One region of the Streptomyces sp. STAM6 genome, then DNA from elsewhere that is predicted to be linked to it. Evidence: riboswitches for the same ligand, from Rfam matches in the RefSeq annotation. Region 1 holds a riboswitch; the other holds the start of a gene.
The links. A riboswitch is a leader RNA that binds a small molecule or an ion and turns the genes downstream of it on or off. The one in region 1 is predicted to bind S-adenosylmethionine.
Positions count from the first base shown of each region.

Region 1 (9,859 bases):
CCTCGTCACCCTCGAGCTCCAGCTTCTCGAAGACCGAGGAGGCCTGCAGCAGGGCCACGCCACCACCGGCGACGATGCCCTCCTCGACGGCGGCCTTGGCGTTGCGCACCGCGTCCTCGATGCGGTGCTTGCGCTCCTTGAGCTCGACCTCGGTGGCGGCACCGGCCTTGATGACGGCCACGCCGCCGGCCAGCTTCGCCAGACGCTCCTGGAGCTTCTCGCGGTCGTAGTCCGAGTCGGAGTTCTCGATCTCGGCGCGGATCTGGTTGACGCGACCGGCAACCTGGTCGCTGTCACCGGCACCGTCGACGATCGTGGTCTCGTCCTTGGTGATGACGACCTTGCGGGCGCGGCCCAGCAGGTCCAGGCCGGCGTTCTCGAGCTTGAGGCCGACCTCCTCGGAGATGACCTGGCCACCGGTGAGGATGGCGATGTCGTTCAGCATGGCCTTGCGGCGGTCGCCGAAGCCCGGGGCCTTGACGGCGACGGACTTGAAGGTGCCGCGGATCTTGTTGACGACCAGGGTCGACAGGGCCTCGCCCTCGACGTCCTCGGCGATGATCAGCAGCGGCTTGCCGGACTGCATGACCTTCTCCAGCAGCGGAAGGAGGTCCTTCACGTTGCTGACCTTGGAGTTGACGATGAGGATGTACGGGTCGTCGAGCGACGCCTCCATACGCTCCATGTCGGTGGCGAAGTACGCCGAGATGTAGCCCTTGTCGAAGCGCATACCCTCGGTGAGCTCCAGCTCCAGACCGAAGGTCTGGGACTCCTCGACGGTGATGACGCCTTCCTTGCCGACCTTGTCCATGGCCTCGGCGATGAGCTCACCGATCTGGGTGTCGGCGGCGGAGATGGAGGCCGTGGAAGCGATCTGCTCCTTGGTCTCGACATCCTTCGCCTGCTCCAGCAGCGCGCCGGAGACGGCCTCGACGGCCTTCTCGATGCCGCGCTTCAGGGCCATCGGGTTCGCACCGGCGGCGACGTTGCGCAGACCCTCGCGGACGAGCGCCTGGGCGAGGACGGTCGCGGTGGTCGTACCGTCACCGGCGACGTCGTCCGTCTTCTTGGCGACTTCCTTGACCAGCTCGGCGCCGATCTTCTCGTACGGGTCCTCGAGCTCGATCTCCTTGGCGATGGAGACACCGTCGTTGGTGATCGTGGGGGCGCCCCACTTCTTCTCGAGGACGACGTTGCGACCCTTGGGGCCCAGGGTCACCTTGACGGCGTCGGCGAGCTGGTTCATGCCGCGCTCGAGGCCGCGCCGTGCCTCCTCGTCGAACGCGATGATCTTGGCCATGTGAAGTGGTCCTCCCGGACGGGGTGGAAACGCAAACGGACCGTGCTGGTGCCCGCGACGGACGGCCTGCGCGCCCAGTGGTTCCTTGCCCCACTCGGCCTGCGGACCTCACCGACCCGATCCAAGTTCTGTCACTCTCACCTTCAGAGTGCTAACGCCAATGATTAGCACTCGACCCTGGAGAGTGCAAGGCCGCTCCACGGGAGCGTCGCCGGGAGGATGGCGGTCGGGCGGCGGGAGGGCGCGAGCGGCGCCCGCGGATCGGCCCCCTCCGGGGGCCGTCCCGGGCATGCGCGAGGGGCCCGCATCCCTCCTCGGATACGGGCCCCTCGACGCTGCTGAAGTCGATGGTCGATCGAACGCGCGGCTCTCAGCCGGCGGCGAGCTTGACCATGTCCGCCTGCGGACCCTTCTGGCCCTGCGAGATCTCGAACTCGACCCGCTGACCTTCTTCAAGGGTGCGGTAGCCGTCCATCTGGATCGCGCTGTAGTGGACGAAAACATCCGCACCACCGTCGACCGCGATGAAGCCGTACCCCTTCTCCGCGTTGAACCACTTGACGGTGCCCTGAGCCATGCCTAACTCCCCTATTACTGGCCCTTGCACAGGACCGCACTTCGCGGACCCGGGTCAGACCTCACCCACTGACAGTTCCCCTATGCCCAGGGGGCATGGGGAGACCCCATGAGCGTGCGCCGGAACGCGTCGACCGCCGCTGAATGTATCTGCCCAACTGCCGTCTGCAACAGGTCAATCGGACGAGAATTCCGAGCACGAGTGAACGGAAAAGGTGGCCGAATTCGGCGGAACCCCGGGCAAGTCGGGCCGGGCAAAGCGCGCATATGGCGCAAAATGCAGGGGTACTTTGACTGCATCTTGTCGCGCCGGGCTGCATTTTCATATGCACGTGACATGGGCTGCGGCGGGGACTTCCCCAACTCTACCGCGCTCAACCATGCAGAATTGCCCCCTCCGCTTCTCTCGCGGAGGGGGCAATCGTGGTGACTCTGCGTGTCCGCAGGGGCTGCGGCGGGACGGTTCAGCAGCCGCCGGCCACGGCGGGAATGATCGAGACGCCCGCACCGTCCGGCGTGGCGGTACCCAGACCGTCCTCGAAGCGCACGTCGTCGTCGTTGACGTACACGTTCACGAACCGGCGCAGCTTGCCCTGGTCGTCCAGGACGCGGGCGGCGATGCCCGGGTGGTTCTTCTCCAGGGACTCGATGACCTCGGAGAGGGTCGAGCCCTCCGCCGGGACCTCGGCCCGACCGCCGGTGTAGGTGCGGAGGATGGTGGGGATGCGGACATTGACGCTCATGCGAGGCCAGCCTCTCGGAAAGAGTCCAGGTTGGGGCTGATGACCGCGGACATGCCCGTGGTGGGGGCCACCGCGTCAAGGGTCTTGAGGCCGTCACCGGTGTTGACGACGACCGTGGTGAGGGCGGGGTCGATGACGCCGGCCTCGATCAGCTTCTTCGCGACTCCGAGGGTCGTCCCGCCGGCGGTCTCCGTGAAGATGCCCTCCGTGCGCGCCAGCAGCTTGATCGCGTCCACGATCTGCTCGTCGGTCACGTCCTCGACGGCACCGCCGGTGCGGCGGCAGATGTCCAGGACGTACGGGCCGTCCGCCGGGTTGCCGATGGCGAGCGACTTGGCGATGGTGCTGGGCTTCTGCGGGCGCACCACCTCGTGCCCGGCCTTGAAGGCCACCGACACCGGCGAGCAGCCCTCGGCCTGGGCACCGAAGATCTTGTACGGCTTGTCCTCCACGAGGCCCAGCTTGATCAGCTCCTGCAGACCCTTGTCGATCTTGGTGAGCTGGGAGCCGGAAGCGATGGGGATGACGATCTGGTCGGGCAGCCGCCAGCCGAGCTGCTCGCAGATCTCGTACGCCAGCGTCTTGGAGCCCTCGGCGTAGTACGGCCGCAGGTTGACGTTGACGAATCCCCAGCCTTCGCCCAGCGGGTCGCCGATGAGTTCGGAGCAGAAGCGGTTCACGTCGTCGTAGTTGCCCTCGATGCCGACGAGCTCGCCGCCGTACACCGCGGCCATGACGACCTTGCCCTGCTCCAGGTCGTGCGGGATGAACACGCAGGAGCGGAAACCGGCCCGGGCGGCGGCGGCGCCGACCGCGCCGGCCAGGTTGCCGGTGGAGGAGCAGGACAGGGTGGTGAAGCCGAAGGCGCGGGCGGCCTCGATGGCCTGGGCGACGACACGGTCCTTGAAGGAGTGCGTCGGGTTGCCGGAGTCGTCCTTGACGAAGAGCTTGCCCGGCTCGACGCCCAGTTCACGGGCGAGGTTGTCGGCCTGGACGAGCTGGGTCCAGCCGGGGTTCAGGTTCGGCTTGTCGGCCACGTCGGCCGGGACGGGCAGCAGGGGCGCGTACCGCCAGATGTTGGCGGGGCCGGCCTCGATCCGCTTGCGCAGGGCCTCGGCGTCGCCGCTCGGCAGGTCGTAGGCGATCTCGAGCGGCCCGAAACACTCGGCACAGGCGAAAATGGGTCCCAGCGGGAAGCGCTCGCCGCATTCGCGGCAGGAGAGTGCGGACGCAGGCCCGAGGTCGACGGTCGTGGGGCTGTCGGTGGCAACAGTCTGTACAGCCATGGAGGCGAGGCCCTTTCTCCTCATCTTCCTCACGACGCATTTCGCCGCGAGACGGATTTGGCACCTTCCCTAGCCGGGGCCTCGCGTGCTGAGACGTGCGAGTGCCGACTGGAGGGTTGCCGGGGCTTCAACGGGCCGTGTCCCTCTGCCCCTCTGGATGAGCGGTATTCGATTGTTCGCGGCAGGACCCCCGACATGCGACGGTCATCCGCGTTGTTCAAGACTGTAACCGAACCCCCGGACGGTTGAGACGGTCGTCCGATCCGCGAGATGGAGATCACGTGCTGGAAGAGGTGGAGCGCTGGCTGGACCGGCGGTCCTGGTCCGTGGCGGACCGCCCGCTGGACCGGATCCTCGCCGCCAAGCAGGGCACCACGATCAGCGTGGTGCTCCCCGCGCTGAACGAGGAGGCGACGGTCGGTGACATCGTCGCGGTGATCCGGCGCGAGCTGATGTCACGGGCGGTGCCGCTCGTCGACGAGCTGGTGGTGATCGACTCGGGTTCGACGGACCGCACCGCCGAGGTCGCCGCCGCGGCCGGGGCGAGGGTGGTGGCGCGGGACGCGATCCTGCCGCGCATACCGGCCGTTCCGGGCAAGGGCGAGGTGCTCTGGCGGTCACTGATGGTGACCAGCGGTGACATCATCTGCTTCATCGACGCGGATCTGCGGGACTTCTCGGCCGATTTCGTCAGCGGCGTCGTGGGGCCGATGCTCACCGACCCGCCGGTGCAGTTCGTCAAGGCGATGTACGACCGGCCGCTGACGGTGTCCGGCGAGCCCGCCTCCGGCGGCACCGTCGCGGGTCAGGGAGGCCGGGTGACCGAGCTGGTGGCGCGTCCGCTGCTGAATCTGCACTGGCCGCAGCTGGCCGGGTTCGTCCAGCCGCTGGGCGGGGAGTACGCGGCGCGGCGCTCCCTGCTGGAGCGGCTGCCCTTCCCGGTCGGTTACGGAGTGGAGCTGGGGCTGCTGGTGGACGCGCTGCACACGGTGGGCCTGGACGCGCTGGCCCAGGTGGACGTGGGGGTGCGCAAGCACCGGCACCAGGACGACCGGGCGCTCGGGCGGATGGCGGCGGCGATCTACCGGACGGCACAGCTGCGGCTGTCGAGGGGGCACCTGGTGCGGCCGAGGCTCACCCAGTTCGACCGGGGCGAGGAGGGCTTCGTGCCGCGCACGCACCCGGTGGACACCGAGGAGCGGCCGCCGATGGCCGAAATCGCCGAGTACGCGCAGCGGCGCCGGGTGGCGTGAGCGGCCGTACGTTTGAGCGTTTCCGGTACGGGCTAGGTTCGGCTACATGGCTTCCGAGCAGGGTGCTTCCGAGCACGGTGAAAAGGCCCGGGTCCTCGTCGCCTCGAACCGCGGGCCGGTCAGCTATGTGCCGCACGCGGACGGCACGCTGGACGCCCGGCGGGGCGGTGGCGGACTGGTGTCCGGGCTGTCGGCGATCGGACCGGACGCGGGCGCGCTGTGGGTGTGCGCGGCGCTGACCGACGGCGACCGCGAGGCGGTGCGGCGCGGGGTCGGCGAACCCGGCGTGCTGATGCTCGACATCGACGCGCGCGTGCACGCGGACGCGTACAACGGAGTGGCGAACTCGGTGCTGTGGTTCGTCCACCACATGCTGTACCAGACGCCGCTGGAGCCGGTCTTCGGCTCGGAGTTCCGGCGGCAGTGGGCGGCGTACCGGATCTACAACCGGGCGTTCGCCGAGGCGCTGGCGGCCGAGGCCGCCGACGACGCCGTGGTGCTGGTGCAGGACTATCACCTGGCGCTCGTGCCGGGAATGCTGCGGGAGCTCCGCCCGGACCTGCGGATCGGGCACTTCTCGCACACCCCGTGGGCGCCGCCGGAATACTTCCGGATGCTGCCCGACGACATCGCGGAGGAATTGCTGCTGGGGATGCTCGGCGCGGACCGGCTCGGGTTCCTGACCCGGCGCTGGCTCATGGCGTTCCAGAACTGCTGCGCGGCCGTGCTCGCCCCCTACGACGGGCGGACGAGCTGGCCCAAGGACCAGGAGCCGGCGTTCGAGTACGCCCTGCCGGGCCGGCCGCGCAGGCGGACCCGGCTCGGGGTGCACGGCCTGGGCGCGGACGCCGACTTCCTGCGGGAGCGGTCGCGCCGCTCGGACGTGGAGGACCGGATGGCGGTGCTGCGGGAGCAGGTCGGCGACCGCAGGACGATCATCCGGGTGGACCGTACGGAGCTGTCGAAGAACATCGTGCGGGGCCTGCTGGCGTACGAGACGCTCCTGGAAGAGCGCCCGGAGTGGCGCGAGCGGGTGGTGCACATCGCGTTCGCCTACCCCTCCAGGCAGGACCTCCCGGTGTACCGGGACTACACCGCGGAGGTGTCGCGGGTCTCCGACGCCATCAACGCCCGGTTCGGTACGGAGGACTGGACGCCGGTCCTGCTGCATGTGAAGGACGACTTCGCCCGCTCCCTGGCCGCCTACCGGCTGGCCGACGTGGCACTGGTCAACCCGATCCGGGACGGCATGAACCTGGTCGCCAAGGAGGTTCCGGTCGTCTCCGACGAGGGCTGCGCGCTGGTCCTGTCGCGGGAGGCGGGGGCGTACGCGGAGCTGCACGAGGACGCGGTGACGGTGAACCCGTACGACGTGACGGGTACGGCGCGGGCGCTGCACGAGGCACTGTCCATGCCGCCCGCCGAACGCGCGGAACGCACCAAGCGCCTCGCGGCCGCGGCCACGGCCCTGCCGCCGGAGCGCTGGTTCCTGGACCAGCTGGCGGCCCTGCGGGACGTGTGAACCGCCCGGCCTGTGCGGCGCCCCGGAGGAGCCGAACCGAGCCCTAGAAGGCGGACGCCAGGGCAGCGAGGAAGGCGACGACGGCGGCCGGGCCGGGGAGCAGGAGGTCGGCGCGGTCGGAGAGTTCGGTGACTTCGGCGCTGCCGCTGCACACCAGGAGGCCGGGCCGGCCGTCGGAGCGGAGCTTTTCGACGGCCGCGAAGGCGGGGAGGTCGCCGAGGTCGTCGCCCGCGTAGAGGACGGACTCGGCGCCGGTGGCGCGCAGGTGCTCGCCGAGGGCCATGCCCTTGTCCATGCCGGGCGGGCGCAGTTCCAGGACCATCCGGCCCGGTTCGAGGACGAGGCCGTGCCGGGCGGCCAGGCCGGCGAGGGGCTCCTTGAGGGCCTCGAAGGCGGCCTGGGGGTCCTCGGCGCGGCGGGTGTGGACCGCCACCGCGCGGCCCTTCTCCTCGATCCACGTACCGCGCCAGGCGCCGACGCTCTCCAGGAAGCCGGGCAGCTCCGCGCGGACCGCCGCGACCCCGGGGTGCGGGGCGGCGGCCGTCACGGTGCCGGTGCGGGCGTCCCAGCGCTCGGCGCCGTAGTGCCCGAGGACCACGAGGTGTTCGAGGCCGGGCACCCCGGCGAAGCCGCCGTACCGTACGGCGACGCCGGCCGGGCGGCCGGTGACGACGGCGACCGAGGCGACGCGCGGTGCCAGCGCGGCGAGCGCGGGGACGGTGCCCTCGACGGCCCGGGCCTGCTCGGGGTCGTCGACGATCTCGGCGAGCGTGCCGTCGAAGTCGAGGGCGACGACGGCCTTCTCGGGGCGCGCGAGCAGTGCGGCGAGGCCCTCGCGGCCGGCGGCGGTGGCGGGACGCGGCAAGGAATCGGGGGTGCTGCCCATGCGGGGAACCCTATCCACGCACGGGTGTCCACACACCTGGTCGCGTCACACCCGGGCACACCTTTGGCACCTCGCGGACCTTCGCCGGGGCGTGTTTCGAAAGTCCCGTCCGGCCGGGGCCCGGCCCCGCCCCCCGGGCGGACGACGCCACATTCGAAACACGCCCTAGCGGCGCGCCTCGCGGGAGGCGCGCAGACGGCGGAGGCGGTTGACGGTGACGGGGTCGTGGGCCAGCGCCGCCTCGTCGTCGAGCAGGGCGTTGAGGAGCTGGTAGTAGCGGGTCGGGGAGAGGGCGAGCTGCTCCCTGATCGCGCGTTCCTTGGCGCCGGGGCCCGGCCAGGAGCGCCGTTCCACGGCGAGGACGGCGCGGTCCCGGTCGGTCAGCTCGCGCCCGGCGGCGGGCTCGGGGTCGGTGGCGGACTCGGGGTCAGTGGCGGACTCGGGGTCGGCGGTCATATCAGCAACATAATGCCGGGCCGGCCGGGGAGGGTCACTCCTCCTCGGCCTCCGCGGTCCGGGCGTCCCGCGCTATCTCCTCCAGGACGCTCTCGGGGCTGCCGTCGGGCTCGACCGCCCGGCCGATGTTCCGCTTGACGCTCTCGCTGACCCTGGCCCAGGACATCTCGCCGACCGGGTAGAGCTCCGAGGTGGGCAGGGCCTCCAGGAAGGCCTTGAGGTCCTTGTGCTTGGGGTCGTCCCGCATGGCGCTGGACGCGGTGACGGTCACCGGGAGGATGTCGTACAGGTCGGAGAACTGCAGCACGTTCTTGTCCTGGTACACGAAGTCCAGGAACTTGCCCGTCTCCTCACGGTGGCCGTTCTGCTTGAACGCCATCATCCAGTCGGCGACGCCCATGGCGGCCTTGGCCCTGCCGGTGGTGCCGGGCAGCGGCACCTTGCCGACCTTCACGCCCGCCTTCTCGGCCTTCTCCATCAGGGTCGGGTGGCCGTTGAGCATGCCGACCTCACCCTTGGCGAAGGCGTCGAAGGCCTGCTGGCGGTCGAGCTTGCCGGGGGCCACCGGGCCGGTCAGTCCCTCTCCGACCAGGTCCTCCTTGAGCCACTTGAAGGTGGCGACGTTCTCGGTGGAGTCGATCTCGTAGGACGTGTTGGTGGCGTCTCGGTAGCCGCCGCCACCGCTCAGCAGCCACATCATGGTCTCGGCCTGGGACTCCTCGGAGCCGAGGGGCAGTGCGAAGGGGTACTTCACCCCGTCTGCCTTGAGAGCCTTGGCGGCCTTCTGGATGTCGTCCCAGTTCTGCGGCGGCTTCACGCCCGCCTTGTCGAACAGCTCCTCGTTGTAGAAGAGGAGCCGGGTGCTGGCGGCGAACGGCATGCCGTACTGCACCCGCTTGACCTCGCCGGCCTCGCTCAGCAGCGGCAGGAAGTTGGCCTGGGTGGGCACCGACAGCAGGTCGTCGACCTTGTAGAGCTTGTCGGCGTCGGCGAAGTCGGCGTACGCGCCGATCTGCGCGAGGTCGGGCGCCTCGTCCCGCTTCACCATCTCGGCGACCTCGCGGTCGACGTCCTTCCAGGACAGGACCTGGACGTCGACCTTGATGCCGGGGTGGGTGGACTCGAACTCACGGGCAAGGCCGTCCCAGTACTTCTGGGACGAGTTGGCCTCGCTGTTGCCGTAGTCCGCCGCGACCAGTTTCAGGGTCACGTCCCCGGACTCGCCGGTCGATCCGCAGCCGGCCAGCGGAGCGGCCATGCTCAGTGCGGCCACCGCCGCGATCAATGACTTGTAGCGGCGCTGCACAGCTGTTTCCCACCCTTTGCTCTTCGTTGAGCTGCGATTCTCCCTCATGGCGAGCCATGAGGTCTACACCACTCTGGGTATCGCTCCGACCACGTGTCTGCTAGACCGGCAGGGACCTGTACGCGTACGACGCCGTAGGAGCCGCCTCGCATGTCCCGTACCGCAGCAGAGATAGCCACTCAGCCGAGCAGCTGGCGTCGCGCCGCCGAGGCGGCGGCGTCCTTCGAGGGCATGCCCCGGCCGGGCGAGCGGGTCGCCGTCACCGGGTGCGGCACGTCGTGGTTCATGGCGATCGCGTACGCCGCGCTGCGCGAGGCGGCGGGACAGGGCGAGACCGACGCGTTCCCCTCGTCGGAGTTCCCGTCGGGCCGTTCGTACGACCGGGTCGTCGCGATCACCCGATCGGGTACGACGACCGAGGTGCTGGCCCTGCTGGGCGCGGTGCGCGGCAGGGTGCCGACGCTGGCGCTGACGGCGGACCCGAAGACGCCGGTCATGAAGGCGGCGGACGCGGTGGCGGTGCTGGACTGG
Region 1 is NZ_JBUEFZ010000013.1:24,514-34,372, forward strand. It holds gene groL (chaperonin GroEL) at 1-1,300, opposite strand, end outside; gene ACY34K_RS17525 (cold-shock protein) at 1,671-1,877, opposite strand; gene ACY34K_RS17530 (MoaD/ThiS family protein) at 2,341-2,619, opposite strand; gene thrC (threonine synthase) at 2,616-3,929, opposite strand; SAM riboswitch class I at 3,923-4,069, opposite strand; gene ACY34K_RS17540 (glucosyl-3-phosphoglycerate synthase) at 4,187-5,158, shown strand; gene ACY34K_RS17545 (alpha,alpha-trehalose-phosphate synthase (UDP-forming)) at 5,205-6,680, shown strand; gene otsB (trehalose-phosphatase) at 6,724-7,566, opposite strand; gene ACY34K_RS17555 (DUF3263 domain-containing protein) at 7,732-8,022, opposite strand; gene ACY34K_RS17560 (extracellular solute-binding protein) at 8,057-9,328, opposite strand; gene ACY34K_RS17565 (SIS domain-containing protein) at 9,479-9,859, shown strand, end outside.

Region 2 (9,859 bases), on a different contig from region 1:
GGGGCGGGCCTCGCGGCCCTCGGCGCCCGGCTACTGCCCCGCTTCGAGGTGCTCCTCGACGGGCTGGACCTCGCCGCCCGGTTCGCCCGCGCCGACCTCGTGATCACCGGGGAGGGCGCCCTGGACGCCCAGACGGTGCGGGGGAAGGTCCCGGGCGAGGTCGCCCGCCGGGCCCGGGAGGCCGGCGTCCCCGTTCTCGCCCTGGCCGGCACCCTGGGCGAGGGCGCGCACGAGGCGGGTCTGGACGCCTACGAGTCGATCGCGCCCGGGCCCCTCCCCCTGTCGGAGGCGCTGGACCGGGCCGCCGAACTGCTCGCGGACGCCACCGAACGGGCCCTTCGCACGGTTCTGGTGGGGACGCGCCTGGTCAGCCGCGGTCGGGTACACAACGCCCGTCCTCCGTGCGGTAGTTCCAGCGCGCCCCGTCCCGCACGAGTTCCTTCACGGCCCGAACGAACCGCTCGACGTGCTCGTCCGGCGTTCCCGCCCCGAAGCTGACCCGGATCGCGTTCAGGGTGCTCCCCCGGTCCCCGGCCGGGCGGACGCCCTCCTCGCTCCGCTCGCCGGGCGCCGTGCCGGGGCCACCGCACTCGGCGACCTCCCGCGGGTCGCCGCCCAGCAGGGTGCGCACCAGCGGGTGGGCGCAGAACAGCCCGTCGCGTACACCGATGCCGTACTCGGCGGACAGCGCCGCCGCGAAGTGGGAGCTGTTCCAGCCCTCGACGACGAAGGAGAGGACACCGACGCGCGGGGCGTCGTCGCCGAAGAGGGAGAGCACCTTCACCTCGGGCACCTCGGCGAGTCCGGCGCGCACGGTGTCGATGAGGTACCGCTCGCGCGCCACGAGGCTGTCGAAGCCCGCCTCGGTGAGGGCCCTGCAGGCGGAGGCGATCGCGTAGACGCCGATGACGTTCGGCGAACCGGCCTCGTGGCGGGCGGCGGTGGTGTGCCACTCGACGTCCACGCCCCCGTCCGCGCTGCGGGCCACCTTCCGGGAGGCGCCCCCGCCCGCGAGGTACGGCTCGGCGTCCCGCAGCCAGTCGGCCCGTCCGGCGAGGACGCCGGAGCCGAACGGCGCGTACAGCTTGTGCCCGGAGAACGCCACCCAGTCGACGTCGAGTTCCCGGACGGAGACCGGGTGGTGGGGGGCGAGCTGCGCGGCGTCCAGCACGATGCGCGCGCCGTGGGCGTGGGCGGCGGCGGCCAGTTCCTTCACCGGCCACAGCTCACCGGTCACGTTCGAGGCGCCGGTGACGCAGACCAGGGCGGGGCCGTGGCCCCCTTCGATCGTCACCGCGCGGTCGGCGAGGGCGCGCTCCAGCGTCGAGACGGCCTGGCCGGGGGTGCGGGGCGCGTCGAGGTACGTCACCCGGGTGTCCTTCCACGGCAGCAGCGAGGCGTGGTGCTCGGTCTCGAAGACGAACACCTGGCAGCCGGCGGGCAGGACGGCGGCGAGCAGGTTGAGCGAGTCGGTGGTGGACCGGGTGAAGACCACCTGGTCGCCGGTCCGGCAGTCCAGGAACTCGGCCACGGCCGCGCGGCTGTTCTCGAAGAGGTCGGTGGACAGCTGGGAGAGGTGGCCGGCGCCGCGGTGGACGCTGCCGTAGTAGGGGGCGTACGCGGCGACGTCGTCCCACACGCGCTGGAGGGCCGGCGCGCTGGCGGCGTAGTCGAGCGCGGCGTAGCCGACTTCGCCACCGGTCACGAGCGGCACGGTGACATCCCTGCCCAGAACGGGCAGCGGGGCACAAACGGACTGGTCGACGGCAACGGCGGTGACAGACATGGCGAACTCCGGTTCGAAGCAGGCGAGATCGCGTCAACGCGCCGGGAAACCGCACGGCGCGGACACGGGAAAGGGCAAAGGGTGTGCCGGAAAAGGGCAAAGGGTGTGCCGGAAAAGGGGCGATACGCCCTATCGCATTCGCTTGCTCACGAGACTGCTCCCTCGAGGACCAGGACCCCAGGGTGTGCAGGGGTCCGCGCTTGCCGCAGACCTCGCTGCCTGCGGCCTGGTCTTCACCCGGGGCACCCCGCCACGGACGGAGGGTTGCCGGACAGCGGGCCGGGGCCTTGGTCGCTGTCACTCATGACCTTGTAGAGCATCTTGCCACACGTCCCGATGTGCGCAAGGCGCGGTCCGTACTCCGGACCGCGCCCGCGTCGCGCCGTGCGGCGCCGGGGAGTTGCCGCGCTCAGGAGTTGCTGGCCGCGACCCAGCGGTCCAGCGTCCGCTTGGCCGCACCCGAGTCGATCGACTCCGCGGCTCTCGCCATGCCGGCCCGGATCTGCTCGGTCAGCGGCGCCCGGGTCGGCTCCAGGGCGACCAGAGCCGCCGCCGAGTTCAGCAGGACGGCGTCCCGCACCGGCCCGGTCTCACCACTCAGCAGGCGCCGCGCCACGTCCGCGTTGTACGACGCGTCCGCGCCCCGCAGCGCCTCCACCGGCACCAGTTCGAGGCCGACGTCCCGCGGGTCGAAGCCCTCCTCGGTGACCTTGCCGCCCTGGACCACCCACACGCGGGAGGTGGAGGTGGTCGTCAGCTCGTCGAGGCCGTCGTCCCCACGGAACACCAGCGCGGACGAGCCGCGCTTGGCGAGCACCCCGGCGATGAGTCCCGCCATCCGGGTGTCGAAGCAGCCGACCGCCGACGCGGTGACCCGGGCGGGGTTGGTCAGCGGGCCGAGGAGGTTGAACGAGGTCGGGATCCCCAGGTCCCTCCGGACCCCGCCGACGAAGCGCATCGAGGGGTGGAACTTGGCCGCGAAGCAGAAGGTGATCCCGGCCTCCTCCACCACCTGCGCCACCCGGGCGGGTGACAGGTCCAGGTTGATGCCGAGCTTCTCCAGCACGTCGGACGAGCCGCTCTGGGAGGACGAGGCCCGGTTGCCGTGCTTGACGACCTTCGCGCCCGCACCGGCGATCACGATGGCGGACATCGTCGAGATGTTGACGGTCCTCGCCCGGTCCCCGCCCGTACCCACGATGTCGACGGCCGGGCCGGGGATGTGCAGCGGCTGCGCGTGGGCGTACATGGCCTCCACGAGTCCGGTGATCTCCTCGACTGTCTCCCCCTTGGCCCGCAGCGCCACCAGGAGACCCGCCATCTGGGCGTCCGAGGCCTCACCGCTCATGATGCGGTCCATCGCCCACGCCGTGTCACCGGCGCTCAGGTCCTGCCCGCCGAGCAGTGCGCTCAGCACCTCGGGCCAGGAACGGCCCGCCGCGGTGTCGCCTCCAGCGGGGTTCACAGCGCTCATGGTCGCTCCTGGTGTCCGGGTGCGGTAAATGACCACTCCACCCTATCGAGGCGGAGGAACGGCAAAGAGCCCCGTCCGGCGATTGGACGGGGCTCGATGCCGTGGCGACCCTCGGGTCAGCGGGACGGGCGATCAGTGGTGGCCGTGGCCACTCGTGATCTCCTTGAACTCCTCGGCGGTGGCCTTGGGGATCTGGTTCCCCTCGCCGAAGTACCCCTTGCTCAGCTTGGCGCGGAGCTTCTCGCGACGCGTGGGCTTGCGCTCCACACCGTTCTCGTCGACGAGCGGACCGAGCTCGGCCGGCTCGTACTGCTCGTGCGCGGTGAGCGCGTGCATCTGGGCCTGGCTGAGCGGCTCGTGGATCTCGACGAACTCACCGTGCGGCAGGCGCTTGATGATGCCGGTCTCGCGTCCGTGCAGCACCTTGTCGCGGTCGCGGCGCTGCAGACCGAGGCAGATCCGCTTGGTGACGATGAACGCGATGACCGGGCCCAGGAAGTAGAAGATCCGGACGAACCACGTGATCGAGTTGATCGACATGTGGAAGTGGGTGGCGAAGATGTCGTTGCCACCACCGATCAGCATGATCATGTAGGCCGTCACCCAGGCGACACCGAGGGCGGTCCGGGTCGGCGCGTTGCGCGGGCGGTCCAGCAGGTGGTGCTCACGCTTGTCGCCGGTGATCCACGACTCGATGAACGGGTAGAGCGCGATCGCACCGAGGACGAGACCGAAGACCACCAGCGGGATGAACACACCCAGCACGAGGGTGTGGCCCCACAGGTTGATCTCCCAGCCCGGCATGACACGGATCAGACCCTCGGCGAAGCCCATGTACCAGTCGGGCTGGGCGCCGGTGGACACCTGGTCCGGACGGTACGGGCCGAGCACCCAGATCGGGTTGATCGTGAAGAGCGCCGCGATGACCGCGATGACACCGAAGACCAGGAAGAAGAAGCCTCCGGCCTTGGCCATGTAGACCGGCAGCAGCGGCATGCCGACGACGTTCTTGTTGGTCCGGCCGGGGCCGGGGAACTGCGTGTGCTTGTGGTAGAAGACCAGGATCAGGTGGGCCACCACGAGGCCGAGCATGATGCCCGGCAGCAGCAGGATGTGGATCGAGTAGAACCGGGCGATGATGTCGTGCCCCGGGAACTCGCCGCCGAACAGGAACATCGAGATGTACGTGCCGACGATCGGCACGGACAGGATCGCGCCCTGCGTGAAGCGGACACCGGTGCCGGAGAGCAGGTCGTCCGGGAGCGAGTAACCGGTGAAACCGGTGAACATGCCGAGGACGAACAGCAGGAAGCCGAACAGCCAGTTGATCTCGCGCGGCTTGCGGAACGCGCCGGTGAAGAAGACGCGCATCATGTGCACGAACATGCCCGCGAGGAAGATCAGCGCGGCCCAGTGGTGGATCTGCCGGATGAGCAGACCACCACGGACGTCGAAGCTGATGTCCAGGGTCGAGGCGTACGCCTCGGTCATGCGGATGCCCTGCATCGGCACGTACGAGCCGTGGTACTCGATCTCGTTCATGCTCGGGTGGAAGAACAGCGTCAGGTACACACCCGTGAGGATGATGATGATGAAGCTGTAGAGGCAGATCTCACCCAGCATGAAGGACCAGTGGTCCGGGAAGATCTTGCGCATGTTGGCCTTGGCCAGGGAGTAGATCCCGAGCCGGCCGTCCGCCCAGTCGGCCACCCGCTCGCCGGCGGGCGCCTTGCGCTGTGCGTCCTTTGCGGTCGTGGTGCTCATCCGCGCTCCCAGAATGCAGGACCGACGGGCTCGTCGAAGTCGCCGAGCGCCTCGAGGAAGCCCTTGTCATTGACGCCGATCCGCAGCTGCGGCAGGGCGTGCCCGGCCGGGCCGAAGATGACGCGGGCGCCGTCGGAGAGGTCGAAGGTGGACTGGTGGCACGGGCAGAGGACGTGGTGGGTCTGCTGCTCGTACAGGGAGATCGGGCAGCCCACGTGGGTGCAGATCTTGGAGAAGGCCACGATGCCGTCGTGCGACCACTCGAGCTCGCGCTTGTCCTTGATGTCCTCCGGCATGATCCGGACGATCATCAGGGCATCCTTGGCGATCTTGGTGTTGAACTCGTGATCGCTCTCCTCCAGGCCCTCGGGCTTGGCGAAGGTGAGCGAGCCGACGGCGACGTCCTCGGGACGCAGCGGCTCGTTCGTGTTCATGTTGATGAGCTGCTTGCCCTCGGCCCAGCCCGTGTGGCGGAGCTTCTCCTCGGGCATGGGGCCCAGCTCGCGCAGCAGCACGACACCGGAGAGCGGCACCATGGCCAGCGCGCCCAGCATGGTGTTGCGGATCAGCGGACGGCGGCCGATCGCGGACTCCCGGGCGCCGTCGGCGAAGTCCGACATGACCTTGGCCTTGACCTCGGGCGTGGCCTCGATGGCGTGCCGGTCGTCGGCGACCTCCACGTCGGACATCAGGGTGCGGGCCCAGTGGACCGCGCCCGCGCCGATGCAGAACAGGGCGATGCCCAGCGTCAGACCGAGCGAGAGGTTCGTCGCGCTGACGTGACCCAGCGGCCAGACATAGATGATCTTGTCGACCGGGAAGATCACGAACGAGGCGATGAAGCCGATCGTGGCCAGCATCGACATCGTGAACAGCAGGGCGACCGTGCGCTCGGAGCGCTTGGCGGCCCGCTCGTCGATGTCCTGGACGCGCGGCTTGTGGGGCGGCAGCCCCGGGTCGGCGAACGGGTGCTCCGCCACTGCCGTGCCGTGCGCGGTGTCCTGCTTGCTCGGCAGGCTCTCTTCTGAAATCTCTTGGCTACTCATGACTTCTTGGCCTTAGCGGTGTGGGCCGCGACCCAGACGGCGACAGCGATCAGGGAACCCAGACCGAAGATCCAGCCGAACAGGCCCTCGCTGACCGGTCCGAGACCGCCCAGCGCGAAGCCGCCCGGAGTGGGGGTCTCATCGCCGTTCACGGTCTTGATGTACGCGATGATGTCCTTCTTCTCCTTCTCCGGCATCGTGGTGTCGGGGAAGGACGGCATGTTCTGCGGGCCGGTCTGCATGGCCTCGTAGATGTGCTTCTCGCTCACACCCTCGAGGGACGGCGCGTACTTGCCCTTGGTCAGTGCGCCACCCTCACCGGTGAAGTTGTGGCACTGGGCGCAGTTGGTGCGGAACAGGTCGCCACCCTTGGCGATGTCCGCCCCGTTCGGGCTGTACTGCTTCTCGGTCGGCGTGATCGGGCCGGCGCCGAGGGAGGCGACGTACGCGGCGAGCTGGTCGATCTCGGCCTGCGTGTAGATGACCTTCTTCTTCGGCACCTGGGCGCCCGGCTGCTGGGCCGGCATACGGCCGGTGCCGACCTGGAAGTCCACGGCCGCGGAGCCGACGCCGACCAGGCTCGGGCCGTCAGTGGTGCCCTGACCGCCGGTTCCGTGGCAGCTGGCGCAGCCGACGGTGTAGAGCTTCTTGCCCTCCTCGATGGCGAGGGACTGGGCGGTTTCGTCTGCCTGCGCCTTGCCCGCGGGCGCGAACGCGGCGTACAGCCCCCCAGTGGCCGCCAGCGCGAGGAGTAGGACGACGACCGCCGCCAGCGGATGGCGTCGTCGTGCGGAGAGCTTTTTCACGGATTACCCCGGTGTCAGGATCTTCTGCGTCGATGCTTGCTGGATGTGTCGGGCCGGGCCCGATTACTTGATCATGTAGATCGTGGCGAAGAGGCCGATCCAGACGACATCGACGAAGTGCCAGTAGTAGGACACGACGATGGCGGCGGTTGCCTGCTCGTGAGTGAATCTCTTGGCCGCGTACGTACGGCCGAGGACCAGCAGGAAGGCGATGAGACCGCCCGTCACGTGCAGGCCGTGGAAGCCGGTGGTCAGGTAGAACACGGAGCCGTACGGGTCGGACGAGAGCGAGAGGCCCTCGTGCTTGACCAGCTCGGTGTACTCGAAGACCTGGCCTCCGATGAAGATCGCACCCATCACGAACGTGATCACGAACCACGTGCGGAGCTTCTTCACGTCGCCCCGCTCCGCGGCGAAGACGCCGAGCTGGCAGGTGAGCGAGGAGAGCACCAGGATCGTGGTGTTGGTCGCCGAGAACGGGAAGTTCAGCGTGTCGGCTTTCTCTGCCCAGAACTCGGCACCCGTCACCGATCGCAGGGTGAAGTACATCGCGAAGAGGGCCGCGAAGAACATCAGCTCGGAACTCAGCCAGATGATGGTTCCGACGCTGGTGAGGTTCGGCCGATTGACCGACGGGTGCGCGTGCCCGGTTTCTACTGTCGTTGCTGTCGCCACGACCGACATTATGTCGGTCGCTTATCCCGCCCTCACTCCGGGGGGTGCCGTTCGGTGTGTTGGTGGGCCGTGTCCAGCCCGAACGGCCCATCGAAGCCATGTCCGAACCAGTGCTGACAGGCTGTTGGACGGAGTAGCATCCGCCGCATCGGTTCCTGCCCCCATGCCGCCGACGTACTCGGAGGAACAATGCAGTCGAGCGCCACCGTACTGGTCTACAGCGACGACGCGAACACCCGCGAGCAGGTGCGGCTGGCGGCCGGACGCAGGCCCGCGGCGGACGTTCCCCCGGTGGAGTACCTGGAGTGCGCCACGCTGCCGGCCGTGCTGAAGGCCCTGGAAGAGGGCGGGGTCGACGTCTGCGTGCTGGACGGCGAGGCCGTCCCGGCGGGCGGAATGGGCGTGTGCCGGCAGATCAAGGACGAGATCTTCGACTGCCCGCCGGTCCTGCTGCTCATCGGCCGCCCGCAGGACGCCTGGCTGGCCACCTGGAGCCGCGCGGACGCCGCGGTGACCCTGCCGGTGGAGCCGGTGGAGTTCGCGGACGCCCTGGCGGCGCTGGTGCGCAGCCGGCTCTCCGTGGAGGCCTAGGGGGTCACAGCGGCCGCAGGCGGGCCTGGTCGGCGGGGGTGCTGCCCTCGCGGGTGCCGGCCAGGACCGCGCTGCCGTCGCGCCATCGGTCCCAGGCCAGGTTCCAGTCGCCGAAGCCGTTTCCGAAGTGGTCCATCTCCTTGCCGGCGCTGTTGATGACCGTGACGAGGTCACCGCGGTTTATGGTCTTGAAGAACCAGGCGGCGTTGGCGGTTGACATGCCCGTGCAGCCGTGGCTGACGTTGGCGTACCCCTGGGAGCCGACCGACCACGGCGCGGCGTGGACGTACTCACCACTCCAGGTGACCCGGGTCGCGTAGTAGACGGGCAGGTCGTACGACTCGCTGCTGCCCTCGGCGATGCCGACCGTGGTGCTGCGCATCCGTACGAAGTACTCCTTGCCCAGCACGACCTTCACCCCGTTACGGGTGGAGAAGCCCGGCTTTCCGGTGGTCACCGGAATGGTGTTGATCACCTTTCCGTTCCGCTTGACCGTCATCCGGTGCGACGCGGCGTCGGTGATGGCCTCGACGCGGTCACCGATGGTGATCTTCAGCGGCTTGACCTGTCCTCCGTAGAGGCCGCCCGCGACCCTGACGCCCGCGAGATTGGCGGTCGCCCGGACCGTCGCGCCGACCGGCCAGTACTCCTTCGGACGGAAGTGCAGTTTCCGGTCGTCGACCCAGTACCAGGCGCCCGAGGCGGCGGGCGTGGAGCGGACCTTCAGGGAGCGCTCGACGGCCTCCCGGCCCTCCTTGGTGGTGACGGGGGCGCTCAGTTTGGCCGTGATGGGCTGTCCGACGCCGTACTTGCCCGCCTCCGGGCCGAATTCGACCTTGAGGACGCTCTTGGCGGGCGCGGTCTCGAATGTCAGCGTACGGGCGCCAGGAGCGCCTTTGCCGTCCTCGGTGGCGACCTTGACCGTGTACCGGGTGCCGGCGACCAGCGGGGCCGTGGAGCGCCAGCGGCTGCCGTCCGCGGCGAGCTCGCCCGCGAGGTAGTGCCCGTTGGCGTCGACGGCGGTGACGTCCGTGATGCGGCCGTCCTTGCCGCGCGCCGTGACTTCGAGCGGCTTGTCGAGTGCCGCCTTCGTGCTGCCCGACGGCGCGTTGAACGCCACCTGGCGGGCCGCGTCGTACGGGGGCGCGGAGAGCGGATGGCCGTCGTCACCGCCGCACGCGGTGGCGGTTGCGCCGGTCACGGCGGCCAGGAGGACGAAGCTGCAGGCGGTGCGTATGCACGGGGTCTGGCTCATAGGCACACCGTAGGAAGAGCTGTCGAGCACGGCACGCCGGGTGACTGCAAAAGAGGGACCCGGTGGCGTCCTTACGGATGCCACCGGGCCCCTCGATGCGTACCGCTCGAACGCGGCGGGCAGACCTACTGGTTCTGGTTCTCGCCCCGGTAGTACTCGAAGACCCAGCCGAAAACGCCGATCAGGATCAGCGGCAGGGAGAAGTACAGCAGCCACCAGCCGAGCGCGACGCCCAGGAAGGCGAAGGCGCCACCGATCGCCAGCGAGAGCGGCTGCCAGCTGTGCGGGGAGAAGAACCCGACCTCACCGGCCTCGTCCGCGACGTCGGCCTGCTTGTCGTCCTGCGCCATGGCGTCCACGCGCCGGGCCGTGAAGGCCAGGTAGTAGCCGACCATGATGCACAGGCCGAAGGCGAGGAACAGCGCCGTCGTACCGGCCGGCTCCTTCGACCACACGCCGTAG
Region 2 is NZ_JBUEFZ010000001.1:402,163-412,021, forward strand. It holds partial or broken gene ACY34K_RS01865 (glycerate kinase family protein) at 1-369, shown strand, start outside; gene ACY34K_RS01870 (aminotransferase class V-fold PLP-dependent enzyme) at 368-1,786, opposite strand; SAM riboswitch class IV at 1,978-2,095, opposite strand; gene trpD (anthranilate phosphoribosyltransferase) at 2,196-3,260, opposite strand; gene qcrB (cytochrome bc1 complex cytochrome b subunit) at 3,393-5,024, opposite strand; gene qcrA (cytochrome bc1 complex Rieske iron-sulfur subunit) at 5,021-6,070, opposite strand; gene qcrC (cytochrome bc1 complex diheme cytochrome c subunit) at 6,067-6,876, opposite strand; gene ctaE (aa3-type cytochrome oxidase subunit III) at 6,940-7,560, opposite strand; gene ACY34K_RS01900 (hypothetical protein) at 7,741-8,142, shown strand; gene ACY34K_RS01905 (L,D-transpeptidase) at 8,147-9,397, opposite strand; gene ACY34K_RS01910 (cytochrome c oxidase subunit 4) at 9,523-9,859, opposite strand, start outside.
Region 2: another riboswitch for S-adenosylmethionine. It lies ahead of ACY34K_RS01870 (aminotransferase class V-fold PLP-dependent enzyme); the one in region 1 lies ahead of thrC (threonine synthase).